Regions from separate parts of the Pantoea sp. SM3640 genome, predicted to be linked through region 2. Evidence: predicted binding sites of a transcription regulator. Region 2 holds the regulator's gene; the other holds the start of a gene.
The links. Region 2 encodes PurR, which represses purine synthesis genes. Its sites were predicted from a motif close to CANGCAAACGTTTGCNTG; they were not measured.

Region 1: gcvT (glycine cleavage system aminomethyltransferase GcvT) is a predicted target of PurR. The motif match lies at 6,900-6,917, and genes of this name have one in related genera.

What each region holds. Positions count from the first base shown of each region.
Region 1 covers NZ_CP064872.1:572,769-580,833, forward strand. The annotation lists gene serA (phosphoglycerate dehydrogenase) at 1-438, shown strand, start outside; gene IV493_RS02770 (5-formyltetrahydrofolate cyclo-ligase) at 790-1,383, opposite strand; RNA gene ssrS (6S RNA) at 1,476-1,659, opposite strand; gene zapA (cell division protein ZapA) at 1,700-2,029, opposite strand; gene IV493_RS02785 (YecA family protein) at 2,200-2,778, shown strand; gene pepP (Xaa-Pro aminopeptidase) at 2,825-4,147, shown strand; gene ubiH (2-octaprenyl-6-methoxyphenyl hydroxylase) at 4,144-5,322, shown strand; gene ubiI (FAD-dependent 2-octaprenylphenol hydroxylase) at 5,336-6,538, shown strand; gene gcvT (glycine cleavage system aminomethyltransferase GcvT) at 6,971-8,065, shown strand, end outside.
Region 2 covers NZ_CP064872.1:2,051,116-2,059,180, reverse strand. The annotation lists gene punC (purine nucleoside transporter PunC) at 1-1,038, opposite strand, end outside; gene punR (DNA-binding transcriptional activator PunR) at 1,146-2,051, shown strand; gene purR (HTH-type transcriptional repressor PurR) at 2,048-3,073, opposite strand; gene IV493_RS09545 (YnhF family membrane protein) at 3,355-3,444, shown strand; gene IV493_RS09540 (C40 family peptidase) at 3,492-4,301, opposite strand; gene IV493_RS09535 (Grx4 family monothiol glutaredoxin) at 4,666-5,001, shown strand; gene rnt (ribonuclease T) at 5,045-5,713, opposite strand; gene gloA (lactoylglutathione lyase) at 5,834-6,241, opposite strand; gene IV493_RS09520 (alkene reductase) at 6,358-7,455, opposite strand; gene IV493_RS09515 (TetR/AcrR family transcriptional regulator) at 7,506-8,065, opposite strand, start outside.

The DNA of each region.
Region 1 (8,065 bases), 1.5 Mb from region 2:
ACCGAGCCTGCCACCAACAGCGAGCCGTTTATATCTCCACTGAGTGAGTTCGACAACGTGATCCTGACGCCACACATTGGCGGCTCGACAGAAGAAGCGCAGGAGAACATCGGAATTGAAGTAGCGGGTAAGCTGGCGAAATATTCCGATAACGGCTCGACTCTCTCAGCGGTTAACTTCCCGGAAGTGTCACTGCCGATTCACGGTATCAGCGCCAGTCGTCTGCTGCACATCCATGAAAACCGTCCCGGCGTGCTGACGGCCATCAACCAGATATTCGCAGAGCAGGGTATCAACATCGCCGCGCAGTATCTGCAGACCTCGCCGTTTATGGGTTATGTGGTTATCGACATTGATGCAGAGCCAGAAGTGGCAGAGAACGCGCTGCAGCTGATGAAAGCGATTCCGGGCACTATCCGCGCGCGTCTGCTTTACTAAGTGATACCAACCTGAATAGGCGCTTAGTCGCGTCTCTTCAGGTAGTTAATACAGGCTGTCCCGATTTGCTGTAATACCGAAACTGCGAAGAGAACACGGTCAGATCGGAAAGACGCAAAAGCCGCCATCCATGGCATGCTCGGCCCGCGCGATTACGCACCTCATCCCTGAGGTGCGCCCGTGAACGTGCCAACGCTTTGCGCTGTTCAAAACGCTCCCGGCGTTTTTGTCCCTTGCGCGGGACGCTTTTCTCTTATGACCATGTTCCCTGCGCGTTGAGCTATTTCATTGCTGCCAAATGCGCCCAAATATGGGTTTAAGCCGTCTGAAAATCCCCTAACAGTGCTTCTTCTACTCCCACTGCCAGAGCTTTGACGGCGTCATCACCGCTGGCAAAGGCACATCCCATTCTGCAACCGGCAGGCTATCCACCTGCTGACAGTCGTGTGCCAGACCGACGGGCAAAAAACCGTGCTGCCGCCAGTTCTGTAGCGTACGGTCATAGAAGCCGCCGCCCATTCCCAGCCGTTGCCCATGCTGATCAAAGGCCACCAGCGGCACCAGCATCAGATCCAGTTGATCAAGTGTGATCAACTGCCGGATATCGAGCGGCGGTTCAGGAATACGCAGTTTATTCGGGATCAGTGGTGTATCGGGCGAGTAGCGCAGAAACAGTAAATTACCGGGGGAGAAAGGGTGTAAAACCGGCAGATAGACGGCTTTCTTCAGATGCCAGAGCCGGGCAATCAGCGGACGGGTATTCAGCTCACCATCAACCGACAGAAACAGGGCAATATTGCGCGCGGCAGTAACTGGAGCGTAGTTAAGGGCAAGTTCAGCGAGCTGTTCGGCCGCCTGGGCCTGCTGCTCATCCGTCATGGCACGACGCAGATGGCGCACCTGCTGACGAATTTCCTGACGCTGTAACATTGAAGGTGATGACATGGAAGGTTCAGACATGATTTCCCCGCCGTTTAAGCCGCTGTGCAGCGACTATAACATGTCGTTCCGGGGAAAAAAGCAGGACTACAGAAAGGGAGATCTCCGAGATGCCGCCGTAGGCTGTAACCCTTGAACCCTTGGTTCAAGGTGAACATGCCGTCGTAACCATCAGGCTTCTCGGACGAACCGAGCATGCACACAGGTTACAGAGCGTCACATTCTGTTTTTTCGAAATATCGGCTCAGGGGACTGGCCCACATGCAAACATCTCAGAGAAAATTTACCTCACCGTTGCTGTAACGATAGCAACCATGAAGTTTTATTCGAACTTCGCACCTTCACGCTCAGAGATGCGACCTTGCTCAACCAGTGCCTGTTCTATCGTCTGCTGCAGCATACGAATACGCTGTTCCATATTAGCAGCATAATCGCGCGTTTTCACTTTCTCTTGCGCCAGCTCGTGGCAGACGTTTAACGCGGCGATGAACACCAGTTGTTCTGTATTTGTGACTCTAGTGCGAACTTTTAGATCTTGCAACCGTTGATTGAGATCTTCAGCCGCGCTATTGAGCGCATCTTGCTGCTCTGGCGGACAATTCACTCTCAACGAACGACCAAAAATTTGTAAATCTACCGGTTGTGCAGACATGCCACCTTCCTGACTGATTACTTCGCTCGCAACTCCCTTAGCAGTCAATGGCTTGGGAGGCGGGCAACTATATAGACCCACGAAATAAGATACAACCCCTTTTCTGGAAACCTTGAGGCAGCTAGTGGTAGCATAACACGAACTTATTCTGCCAACGACGATGAAAACTTATGTCCTTACAGAACGCAACCCCCGATTACGACGCGCTCGCGGCTGTGCTCTCCCAGCAGGGCGTTGGCATGACGCCCGCGGAAATGCATGGCCTGCTGAGCGGGATCCTCTGTGGCGGTAACCAGGACACCAGCTGGAAGACGCTGGTACACGATCTGGCTAACGAAGGCATGGCGTTTTCACACACTCTTGCCGTGCCGCTGGCGGCGCTGCACGAGCACACGGCCACCACGCTGGAAGATGACGGCTTCCTGTTTCAGCTGATGCTTCCTGCTGACGATGACATCACTGTCTTTGACCGCGCAGATGCACTGGCAGGCTGGGTTAACCATTTTCTGCTCGGCCTGGGCGTAACACAGCCTAAACTGGATAAGGTCACCGGCGAAACCGGCGAAGCAATCGACGATTTGCGCACTATCGCCCAGCTTGGTTACGAAGAAGATGAAGACCAGGAAGAGCTGGAGCAGTCGCTGGAAGAGGTGATCGAGTATGTGCGTGTCGCCGCACTGCTGTGCCACGATACGTTTACCCGTCCCCAGCCCACCGCGCCAGAAGTGCAAAAACCGACGCTACACTAATTTCAGGTCAACGCGTTTAACCGGTCAGTTTACAGGGAGTGCAGAGATGATTTCACTGGAACGATACCTGCAGCGTCGTCAGGCGCTGCTGGCAAAGATGGCGCCTGGCAGCGCAGCGCTGATTTTTGCTGCGCCAGAAGTGACACGCAGTAATGACACGGAATACCCGTTTCGTCAGAGCAGCGACTTCAGCTATTTCACCGGCTTTAACGAGCCGCAGGCACTGCTGGTGCTGATCAAAAGCGATGAAAATCATAATCACAGCGTGCTGTTTAACCGCGTGCGTGACCCGGCAGCAGAAGTCTGGTCTGGACGTCGGCTGGGCCAGGAGGCGGCTCCCGAAAAACTGGGCGTTGATCGTGCCTTACCCTGGAGTGATATCGGTGAACAACTCCACCTGCTGCTGAATGGCCTTGACGTCATTTACCATGCGCAGGGCGAATATGCCCATGCGGATACGCTGGTGTTCAGCGCGCTGGACAAGCTGCGTCGCGGTTTCCGTCAGAATCTCAGTGCGCCGGCCACCGTCACTGACTGGCGACCGTGGGTGCATGAAATGCGCCTGTTCAAAGATGCTGAGGAGATTGCATTGTTACGTCGCGCCGGGGAAATCAGCGCACTGGCGCATACCCGTGCCATGCAAATCTGTCAGCCCGGCATGTTTGAGTACCAGCTTGAAGGTGAAATTCATCACGAATTTACCCGCCACGGCGCGCGTTATCCCTCCTACAACACCATTGTGGGGGCCGGTGAGAACGGCTGTATTCTGCACTACACCGAAAACGAAAGTGAGATGCGTGACGGCGATCTGGTGCTGATCGATGCAGGCTGTGAATTCTACGGCTATGCGGGCGATATCACCCGCACCTTCCCGGTTAACGGCAAATTCAGCCCGGCGCAGCGCGCGATTTACGACATCGTGCTGGCTTCGCTGAAGCGATCGCTTGAGATGTTCCGCCCTGGCGTCAGCATTCGTGAAGTGAATGATGAAGTGGTGCGCATCATGATTACCGGTCTGGTTGAACTGGGCATCCTTGAGGGCGACGTTGATACCCTGCTTGCCGAAGAGGCGCATCGTCGGTTCTTTATGCACGGCCTGAGCCACTGGCTGGGGCTGGATGTGCACGATGTCGGTCACTATGGCACGCCGAGCCGCGACCGGATTCTGGAGCCGGGCATGGTGTTAACCGTCGAGCCGGGCCTTTATATCGCCCCGGATGCGGACGTGCCCGCACAGTATCGCGGCATCGGCATCCGAATTGAAGATGACATTGTGATTACGGAAGATGGCATTGAGAATCTCACCGACAGCGTGGTGAAAGAGGCCGATGAGATTGAAGCACTGATGGCGGCGGCAAAACAGGCATGACGATTCTGATTGCCGGAGGCGGCATGACCGGGGCGATGCTGGCGCTGGCGATCTCCCATCTCACCCAGGGCACACTGCCGGTGACGCTGATTGAAAGCAGTGAGCCTGGCAGTCGGGCGCATCCTGGTTTCGATGGCCGCGCGATTGCGCTCTCTGCCGGCACCTGCCAGCAGCTGGCGGACATCAATCTGTGGCAGCGCATCGCCAGTTGTGCCACCCCGATTACCGATATCCATGTTTCCGACCGCGGGCACGCTGGCTTTGTGTCGCTGGCAGCGGCTGATTACGCGATTCCGGCGCTGGGACAGGTGGTCGAACTGTTTGACGTCGGTCAGCGGCTATTTGCTGAACTGAAAAAAGCGCCAGGCGTGACGCTGCGCTGTCCGGCGCGCGTTACGCATGCCCAACGCAGCGAGCAGCAGGTTGAGGTGACGCTGGACAGTGGCGAGCAACTGAGCGGCAAACTGCTGGTAGCGGCGGATGGCACGCGCTCTGCGCTGGCCGCCTCGTGCGGTATTCAGTGGCAGCGGGACGACTATCAGCAGCTCGCAGCGATTGCCAATGTCACCACTGCGTTGCCTCATCAGGGCCGGGCATTCGAGCGTTTCACCGAACATGGCCCGCTGGCGTTGCTGCCGATGTCCGGCAACCGTCTGTCACTGGTCTGGTGTCATCCGCTTTCGCAGCGTGAACGCATTGAGCAGTGGAGCGAGGCCGAATTTCTGAGCCAGCTTCAGCGTGCCTTTGGCTGGCGCCTGGGCAAATTCACCCACACCGGTCAGCGTGAATATTACCCGCTGGCACTCCACCGGGCGATCTCGCCCGTGACCCACCGCGTGGCGGTGGTGGGCAATGCAGCACAGACGCTGCATCCGATTGCTGGTCAGGGCTTCAATCTTGGCCTGCGGGATGTGATGTCGCTGGCCGAAACCCTGGCCGCCGCCCATCGCCAGCAGCAGGACCCCGGCAGCTATGCGGTGCTGAACCATTACCAGCAGCGTCGTCAGCCCGACCGCGCCGCGACTATCGGTATTACCGACGGTCTGGTTCGTGTCTTTGCGAATCGCTATGGCCCGATGGTGGCCGGTCGCAACCTGGGTCTGCTGGCGATGGATCATCTGCCGTGGTTACGAAATCAACTGGCTGAGCGTACGCTTGGCTGGGTTAAGCGTTAATAAAGAGGCTCAGATGCAAACTTTTGATGTGGTGATTGCCGGTGGCGGTATGGTGGGGCTGGCGGTGGCCTGCGGCTTGCAGGGCAGCGGGCTGCGCATCGCCGTGCTGGAAAAATCGCCGGAGCCACCGCTGGCGCTGAGTGCGTCTCCGTCCATTCGCGTGTCGGCAATCAATGCTGCCAGCGAACGGCTGCTGCAGAAGCTGGATGTCTGGTCGACCATTCTCTCGCTGCGCTGCCGCGCATATCACGGCATGGAAGTGTGGGATAAGGACAGTTTCGGCACCATCGCCTTTGATGATGAGCAGCAGGGCCTGTCGCATCTGGGCCATATCATCGAAAACCCGGTGATTCATAACGCGCTCTGGCAACGCGCCAGCGCCTGCAGTGACGTAACGCTGATGGCACCCTCGCAGTTACAGCAGGTGGCATTTGGCGACAACGAAGCCTTTATTACCCTGCAGGATGGCAGCATGTTAAGCGCGCGATTAATGATTGCCGCTGACGGGGCTAACTCCTGGCTGCGTAATAAAGCCGATATTCCGCTGACCTTCTGGGATTACGATCACCATGCGTTAGTGGCTAACGTCCGCACTGAGAAGCCTCACGATGCGGTAGCGCGCCAGGTGTTCCACGGCGACGGCATTCTGGCTTTCCTGCCGATGCAGGATCCCCATCTGAGCTCCATCGTCTGGTCGCTCTCGCCGCAGGAAGCGAGTCGTCTGGAAACCATGCCGGAAGCGCTGTTCAATCAGCATCTCTCAGTGGCGTTTGATATGCGCCTTGGCCTGTGCCAGCTCGAGAGCGAGCGTCAGTCGTTCCCGCTGGTGGCGCGCTATGCTCGCAACTTTGCGGCACACCGCCTGGCGCTGGTGGGCGATGCGGCCCACACCATTCATCCACTGGCGGGTCAGGGCGTTAACCTTGGCTTTATGGATGCCGCCGAATTGATTGGTGAAATTCGCCGTCTGCATCAGCAGGGTAAAGATATTGGTCAGCACCTTTATCTGCGTCGCTACGAGCGCAGCCGTAAGCACAGTGCTGCCATGATGCTGGCGGGAATGCAGGGCTTCCGTGAAATGTTCGCCGGTAATAATCCGGCAAAAAAACTGCTGCGCGACGTCGGTCTGAAACTGGCCGATCGCCTGCCTGGGGTAAAACCCATGATGCTGAAGCAGGCGATGGGCCTGAATGATTTGCCCGCCTGGCTACGCTAAATCCACACCTTCTGATAAGCCAGCATCTGCTGGCTTTTTTTATCCCTTAACCCCTCTGCACCACCAAAAGGCAACGCTGCACCATCAGGGATCTTCGTTTGATTTATTCTAATTTTGCGGCCGAATTCGCATTACTTTTTCTCATTCATCTCCTGGCAGGGTGCGGAATTTTTTTAACATCCTGAATGCCATCCCGCATAAATTTGCTGCGTATATTTAAAAGCCCTGCATTTATTGCGCGATTAATCACAAAATTGCAGTTTTTTATCCTGTGGTCAGCTGTTCCTGGTTAGGCTGTGCATCTGCTTTCGACCCCGGTTTGCTTATGGTTAATCGTCAGATTCGGTGGTAACGTCAGCCGTAAGAGAACGTTTGCGTCGGCCCTTAATTCCGGCGCACTTTTGCACTCAACCGCTTCTGCACAGGATGGTTATGACTCAGCAAACACCTCTGTTTGAACAGCATCAGGCCTGCGGTGCCCGCATGGTAGATTTTCATGGCTGGATGATGCCGCTGCACTATGGCTCCCAGATGGATGAACATCATGTGGTGCGCAGCGACGCCGGTATGTTTGATGTCTCTCACATGACCATTGTTGACCTGACAGGTCCGCGTACCCGCGAATTCCTGCGCTACCTGCTGGCAAATGATGTGGCAAAACTGACGCAGCCGGGTAAAGCGCTCTACACCGGCATGCTGAATGCTTCAGGTGGCGTCATTGATGATTTAATTGTTTACTTTATGAGCGAAGCGTTCTTCAGGCTGGTGGTGAACTCCGCGACCCGTGAGAAGGACCTCGCCTGGATTACCCAACACGCAGAGGGCTATGGCATTACGCTCACCGAACGTGATGACCTGGCGCTGATTGCCGTGCAGGGGCCGCAGGCGCAGCAGAAAGCGCAGACCCTGTTCAGCGAAGAACAGCGTCTGGCTGTCGCTGGCATGAAGCCGTTTTTCGGTGTGCAGTCAGGTGACCTGTTTATCGCTACGACCGGCTACACCGGCGAAGCGGGCTATGAAATTGCGATGCCCGCAGAAGAAGCGGCCGATTTCTGGCAGCGTCTGCTGGCCGCTGGTGTAAAACCGGCTGGCCTTGGCGCACGCGATACGCTGCGTCTGGAGGCGGGTATGAATCTTTATGGTCAGGAGATGGATGAAGGCGTGTCACCGCTGGCCGCCAACATGGGCTGGACCGTCTGCTGGGAACCCGCCGATCGCGATTTCATCGGCCGGGAAGCGCTGGAACTGCAGCGTGAACGTGGCACCGAAATACTGGTGGGGCTGATCCTCACAGAAAAAGGGGTGCTGCGTAACGGCCAGCCGGTGCGTTTCACCGATGACCAGGGGCAGTTGCAGGAAGGCATCATCACCAGTGGTTCTTTCTCACCGACGCTGGGTTACAGCATCGCCCTGGCGCGTGTTCCTGCCTCTGTTGGCAGCACTGCCATCGTTGAGATCCGTAACCGCCAGATGCCGGTTCAGGTTACCCGTCCCGTTTTTGTCCGCGCCGGTAAACCGGTCGCCCAG
Region 2 (8,065 bases):
AGCGAAGCAGAGTCCTAGCTGTAAAGTGTTCTGCAATGCGGCCGCTTTACCGGTGGCGTGCGGGAAGGGTGTCAGCGCACTGGAAACCACAATTGGATAGATCGCACCGTTAGCCAGCGCCATACCGCAGAACGGCACCATCAGGCTCACCAGCGTGCTGCCGCCTGACAGCGCGACGGCAAACAGCGCCAGAATGCTCAGGCTGTAAATGCCCAGCAGCCACGGTAACAGCTGAGCGCCATTAAAGCGGTTGAGCAGGGCGCGACAGCCGAATCCACCAATCAAAAAGGCGAACGTCTGGGGCACATAACTCAGACCGATATCGGCGGGTGAAAGGCCCAGATCCGCCAGAATAAACGGCGAGCCGGTCAGCCAGGCAAAAAAACTGGCTGAACAGGCGGAGTAGATCAGCACGTTGCCGCTGTAAACCCGTGATTTCAGCAGGGTGAAAAATCCGGGCTGGGTGCCTTTCTCGCGTGCTTCCTGGCGTACGGTGGGCAGGCGCAGCGTGGTCAGAATCAACGCCACCGCAATCAGCGTCAGCACCAGGAAAATCGAACGCCAGTGGAAATGGCCGATGAGCCAGGCACCCAGCAACGGGGCCAGCGCCGGGGAGAGCGCAACCAGCGGCATAATCGTGGCAAAGACTTTGTTAGCGCGCGCGGCAGGATAGCGATCCACTACCAGTGCCTGCCAGCTCACGGCCGCAGCACAGACGCCAATCGCCTGCACAAAGCGCAGCGCCAGCATCAGAGTGGTATCATTCACCCACAGCATGCCCGCACAGCCGATGCCAAACATGGCCAGTCCGGCCAGCAGCACCGGTTTACGTCCAATGCGATCGGAAAGCGGTCCCCAGAAGAGCTGCCCACAGGCGAAACCCGCCAGAAAGAGACTCATACTGGCGCTGATCAGGCCCGGCGAGGTATTAAACGTTTGCTGCATCGCACCAAAGGCGGGCAGATACATATCTGTGGCTAAAAAGCCGAGCATGCTCAGCAGGGCAAGGTAGGGCATAAATCCTTTATTCGACAACATCTCATTCTCATTTTTGCAGGATGAACGCGGCAGAGTGTAAAAGGTGCGTTTGCCGCTGTGAAACGGTAATATTTGCCGATTGCTGTTAAAATTTTTGAAGGCAGATTATGTGGTCAGAATATGCATTAGAGGTCGTTGACGCGGTCGCCCGCGGGGGCAGCTTCAGCGCCGCTGCTCAGGAGCTGCATCGGGTGCCCTCTGCCATCAGCTACACGGTGCGTCAGCTGGAGAACTGGCTGGCAGTGCCACTGTTCGAACGCCAGCATCGCGAAGTGGTGCTGACGCCAGCAGGCGAACATTTTGTCCGGGAAGGGCGCAGCGTCATCAAAAAAATGCTTGCCACCCGGCGGCAGTGTCAGCAGCTGGCCAATGGCTGGCGCGGGCAGCTCAGCATTGCCGTTGACCGCATCGCCAAACCTCAGCGCACCCGGCAGCTTGTTAAAGATTTTTATCGCCACTTTCCCGATATGGAACTGATCATCAGCTATGAAGTTTTTAACGGCGTCTGGGATGCACTGGCCGATGGCCGGGTGGAAGTTGCGATTGGGGCCACCCAGGCGATTCCGGTAGGCGGACGGTTTGCATTTCGAGATATGGGTACGCTCAACTGGCGCTGCGTGGTCGCGCCCGATCATCCTCTGACTCAGGCGAACCAGATCGATGATGACACGCTGCGTAGCTGGCCGTCACTGGTGCTGGAAGATACATCACGCGCACTGCCGCGTCGTATGACATGGACGCTGGATAACCAGCGCAGGCTGGTGGTGCCGGAGTGGCAAACCGGACTGGAGTGCGTGCAGGCAGGCTTGTGTGTGGCGATGGTGCCGGGTCATCTGGCCAGACCACTGCTCGACAGCGGCGAGCTGGTCGAACTGACGCTGCCGGTGGCATTTCCGGATAGCCCTTGTTGCGTCAGCTGGGCAGAGGATCGCGCATCACCGGCGACAGGCTGGTTGCTCAGCTATCTGGGTGATGCGCAAACGCTTAATCAGGAGTGGTTAAGCGAGGATTAGCGGCGATAGTCGCGGAACGGACCATCCGCCACTGAACGGCGCTCAATCAGCGTCGGATGGACTTCAATCGTTTGAGACACTTCACGCTTACTGGTGATGCGGTCAAGCAGCATATCCAGCGCTTTCTCACCCAGCTGGGCTTTTGGCTGATGCACCGTGGTCAGGGCAGGGGCGAAATAGCGGGCGTTGCGCACATTGTCATAGCCGATGACCGAAATATCCTGCGGCACGCGCAGACCCATCTCGTCGGCGGCGCAAATGGCCCCCATCGCCATGATATCACCGCCGCAGAACACCGCCGTCGGGCGCTGCTTCTGCGACAGGATCTGCTGCATCGCCTGATAGCCCGACTCCGGCTCAAAGTCACCCTGTACAATCCACTCGGCACGCGGCTGAATACCCGCTTCTTCCAGTGCCTTTAGGAAACCGGCATGGCGTCCACCGCCGGTGTTACGCTCCATCTGACCGGGGATAGCACCAATATCACGGTGTCCGCGTTCAATCAGATAGCGTCCCGCCAGATAGCCGCCCTGGAAAGCATTATCCAGCACCGTGTCAGTAAAGTCGGCGCGCGATTCGCCCCAGTCCATCACCACCATCGGGATATTGCGGTTCTCTTCCAGCATCTGCAGCAGATCGTCCGGATACTCAGAGCACATCACCAGCAGACCATCGACGCGCTTCTGCGCCATCATGCTGAGGTAGGCGCGCTGTTTTTGCAGATCGTTATGCGCATTACCCAGAATCAGCGTATAGCCTTTGTCAAAACAGTGGTTTTCAACCGCTTCAATAATTTCAGCGAAATAGGGCGCTTCGCTGGAGGTGGCAAGCAGGCCCAGCGTTTTGGTGTGGTTTACTTTCAGGCTGCGCGCCACAGCACTTGGCGAGTAGTGCAGTTCCTTAATTGCCTGCCAGACCGCCTCGCGTGTTTCTTCAGCGACAAAGCGGGTTTTATTGATGACGTGCGAAACGGTGGTCGTTGAGACGCCAGCGCGTTTCGCCACATCTTTAATTGTTGCCATGAAAATCGGACTCCAGTGCTTACCTAACTCTATGATAAGCGTAATGTTAAACGTTTGCGTCTGCTCAGGGTTTTTTCCGCAAAAATGCGGCTTTTCTGGCCGGTAAACAGGCCGCTGGCGGAGAAAAAACGCCAGAAAAGATGCGCAAACGGAATCAGGGTTGCGCGCGTTGCGCAACAAAGGCGGGATTCTAACAAGGCTGAACGGATAAAACGAGATTTTTACCGGACCCTGTGGGAAAATGCCATATCCCTGCAAAGTGTGTGACTAAGGAGCAAGCAATGAGTACCGATTTGAAACTGGCTTTGATGACCACTGTCGGCTGTCTGCTGATGATTGTGGCCTTTAGTTTTACTGCCATTCTGCACTAATAAAAAAAGCCGGGATTATCCCGGCTTTTTTCTGACTGTTCTGCTGCTCAGCGTATCGTTTTCGGCGTCATCACCCGACGGGCACCAATATAGTGGCGCTGCCAGTAATCTTCCCCTAATGCACTGATCTGAATATCTTTGCCGGTACGTGGCGACTGAATAAACTTGCCATCGCCCAAATAAACGCCGACGTGGTCCGCTGTGCCGCGGCCATTAATACGGAAGAAGACCAGATCGCCTTTCTCCAGCGACTCACGCTTGATCGGCGCGGCGTCACGCAGGTGATACATCTCGTTAGCGGTACGCGGGATCTTAAATTTCACCAGGTCTTTATAGGCATACCAGACCAGACCGCTGCAATCGAAACCGGTATGTGGAGAGGTGCCGCCCCACTGATAGGGTTTACCCAACTGCCCCATCAGCTTGGTCATTGCGGTCTCACGCGCCTTCTGATAGCGCTGGCGGTGGGATTTGCTCATTTTAATCGTGCCTGGCTCGCGGGTGGTGACCTCAGCGGTTTTCAGCTGGCGCTGATGCCCATAGCGTTTCTTCTCTTTATTTTTTTCTTTGCTTTTGCTGATACGGGCGGTTTTGAGCGAGGTCTTCTTAGCAGGCGTCTGTTTAGCAGTGAGTTCGACTTTTTTTTGTTTTTTCGTTTTAAGTTTTTGGTCAGGGCTGAGACGAGTTTTTTTCGTCACCGTTTTTACCGGGCGACGCTTGCGGCGTTCATCGTCGCGCGCACTCTTTTTCTCTGCTTTATGCGTATTGACGTTCACCGGCGCGTGAGGCGACGCAGCGGCGATGTTGAAAAACAGTTGCGCAAAGGCCAGCATAAAAAGCGTAATGATTAAACGCATAGTCCATTAATTAGTTAAGTTGTCAGGGCCACTACGCACCGCGACAAAGTTGAGATTAATCTGATCCAGGATCAGTGCCCAGGCCATTCTAGTCCAGTTCGCTTAAAAACTGTAATGCCTTTTAATGTTAATCTTTGCAGCCCACGTGATTGCACTGAAAATGAACATTTTCAGCATGTTATACCAACGGAATTATTACGAATTATTAAACTGTTACCAGCTGTTAATACCTGAAATTAAATGTCCTGCGCACGGGACTTAACAATGATGGTCATTTAATCGGGCAGGGAGCAAAATCTCATTTTCAGTCACGCTGCGAAGTCGCTACAATAAACAAACACGAAGTAACGAATTAAGGAAGGCAATTATGAGTACTGTAGAAAAAATTCAGCGCCAGATCGCAGAAAACCCGATCCTGCTGTACATGAAAGGTTCCCCGAAACTGCCAAGCTGCGGTTTCTCTGCACAGGCGGTGCAGGCGCTGTCAGCCTGCGGTGAGCGTTTTGCTTACGTGGATATTCTGCAGAACCCGGACATTCGTGCCGAGATGCCGAAATACGCTAACTGGCCGACCTTCCCGCAGCTATGGGTGGATGGTGAACTGGTTGGTGGATGCGACATCATCGTCGAGATGTTACAGCGTGGTGAACTGCAGTCGCTGATCAAAGAGACCGCAGAAAAATTTAAAGAAGCAGAATAAAAAAAGGCCGACATTATGTCGGCCTCTTTCATTGTGGCATCCCTTATGCGGATGTCGTGGCGTCTGCGTCGCCCCCGGCGAAGGGCAGAGGCCAGCCACCTAACCGTTTCCAGCGGTTCACCAGCTCGCAGAACAGTGTCGCCGTCTGCTGAGTGTCATAGAGCGCTGAATGCGCCTGCGTACTGTCAAACTCCATTCCCGCCGCAATACAGGCTTTCGCCAGCACCGTCTGACCCAGCACCAGTCCGCTCAGCGCTGCGGTATCAAAGGTGGCAAACGGGTGAAACGGATTGCGCTTCAGGCTGGCACGTTCTGCTGCCGCTGACATAAAGTTCAGATCAAACGTGGCATTGTGCGCCACCATAATGGCGCGATTGCAGCCGCTATCTTTAATACCCTTGCGCACCATTTTGAAAATGGCGTGCAGCGCCTCATATTCACTCACCGCGCCGCGCAGCGGATTACTCGGATCGATACCGGTAAAGGCCAGCGCTTCCGGATGCAGCAGCGAGCCGACAAAGGGTTCGACGTTGAAATGCAGCGTCTGGTCAATCTGAATCCATCCCTCTTCATCCATTTTCAGCGTGATAGCGGCAATCTCCAGTAACGCATCGGTTTGCGCGTTGAAACCAGCGGTTTCAACGTCGATCACCACCGGATAGAAGCCACGGAAACGTTGATTGAGTGCATTAGGGGAATTCGATTCAGACATCAGGATCTCGTTGCAGAAAAAGGGCAGCGCGTATTATGGCAAAAAACGGGGACGGGTGCAGCAGATGAAGCGCAGAGAAAGGGATTCAGCCCACCGGGTCAGGCGGGCTGAGGGGCAGGTTTAGTTGCCCAGGCCGTTACCGGCATCTTTGTTCTCGATCAGCTCGATTTTGTAGCCATCGGGATCTTCAACAAAGGCAATAATGGTGGAGCCGCCTTTAACCGGGCCCGCTTCACGGGTCACATTGCCGCCATCTTTGCGGATACGTTCACAGGCTGCTGCTGCGTCATCGACGCCCAGCGCGATGTGACCATAAGCATCGCCGAGGTCATATTTATCAACGCCCCAGTTGTAGGTCAGCTCGATCACCGCACCTTCGCTTTCGTCGGTGTAGCCTACGAACGCCAGGGTATATTTATATTCGGTGTTTTCGCTCTGACGTAGCACGCGCATGCCCAGCACACGGGTGTAGAAATCGATTGAACGTTGCAGATCGCCAACGCGCAGCATGGTATGAAGTAAACGCATAACATCCTCTTTTAAATAAAACGCCATCGCCGGATGACCCAGGCGCTAAGTATAGCGATGAAAATCGCCATTGAATAATGGCTGCCGTCATCGTCCCGGACGGCAGCCCAAACAGATTACAGTGTCGGGTAGTCGATATAACCTTCCGCGCCGCCGCCGTAGAAGCTTTCCGGGCGCTGTGGGTTGAGTGGGGCATCCTGCTGCAGACGCTCAACCAGATCCGGGTTAGCAATGTAATCACGACCAAATGCAACCGCATCGATCAGACCGCGACCAATCAGATCATCCGCTTTCTCAACGGTGTAAGCACCGGCACCAATGATGGCGCCCGGGAAGAGATCGCGCACTTTCTGACGGAAGGCGTCGGTGTAAGGCTTGCCGCCGGCCCAGTCTGGTTCAGAGAGGTGCAGATAGGCGATGTTGCGTTTTGCCAGCTCACCGATGTACCACAGCGCCGCTTCTTCTTCATCCGGACCGTTGTCCAGATTCTGGAAGCTGCCGATAGGCGAGACGCGGATACCAATGCGATCGGCTGACCAGTTGGCGATCACCGCATCGACCACTTCCAGCGCAAAGCGACCGCGTTTTTCGATGCTGCCACCATATTCGTCGGTACGCTGGTTTGAACCCGGTGCCAGGAACTGGTGAATCAGGTAGCCGTGCGCGGAATGCAGCTCAAGCAGGTCGAAGTCTGCTTCACGTGCGTTCGCCGCAGCCTGACCAAAATCGGCCACGATCTGCTGGATCTCTGGCACCGTCAGTTCGCGCGGTACAGAGGTGTCTTCGCGATAGACGCTGCCATCTTCAGCACGCAGTGACGTACGCGTACCCGCTGCAATGGCGGATGGCGCTACCGGTGCTTTGCCTTCCGGCTGTACGCTGTTATGCGAGATACGACCGGTGTGCCATAACTGTATGGCGGTATGACCGCCTGCCTGATGGACACCTTCGTTAATCACTTTCCACGCGGCAATCTGTGGCTGCGTATGTAAGCCTGGCGCACCGGCATAGCCTTTTGCCTGGAAAGAGATCTGGGTTGCTTCGGTGATAATCAGACCGGCGCTGGCGCGCTGACGGTAATACTCCGCCATCATTGGGGTAGGGATGTCGCCTGGCTCAATGCTGCGCAGACGGGTCAGCGGTGCCATAAATACGCGGTTTGGGACGGTAATTGCGCCGACTTTCAGCGGACGAAACAGCTGGGTACTCGCCATAATAGCTCCTGATTAGTAGACCAGTCGTCTACAAACACGTTTTTTAAAAATCAGCGGCTTTTAAGCCACTGTTCGATGGTACTCAGTGCCAGACGCAGTGGCTGCGCCTCGCGGGAAATTTTGCTCTGCAGACTGGCGCCCAGCCATAACAGCGACAGCAACTCTGCCATCTGCGCCGGGGGCTGCGGCAGGCTCAGCGACTCCTGCTGCTCTGCGGCAATCAGCGTCCGGGCATAGAGCGCGGTGATCTTTCCTGCACCCTGCTGCAGTGCGTCTCGCATCGGCTCTGAAAGATCGCAGACCTCAGCAGAAACTTTCACGCCCAGACAACCGACAATGTGTCCCTGCTGCACAAACAGCTCAACCGCAGCACGAAAATGATTTAGCAGACGTTCACGCGGTGTGCCGTCTGTCTGGTTGAGCTGTAACTCAACATCCTGCAGATAACGCGCAAAGTAGCGTTCCAGTAACGCCACGCCAAACACCTCTTTAGAGCGGAAATAGTAGTAGAAGGAGCCTTTCGGCACCGCCGCCTGCGTCAGCAGTTCGCTGAGGCCCATTCCGGTAAAGCCGCGTTGCAGACAGAGCTGTTCACCTGTCTGGAGCAGGT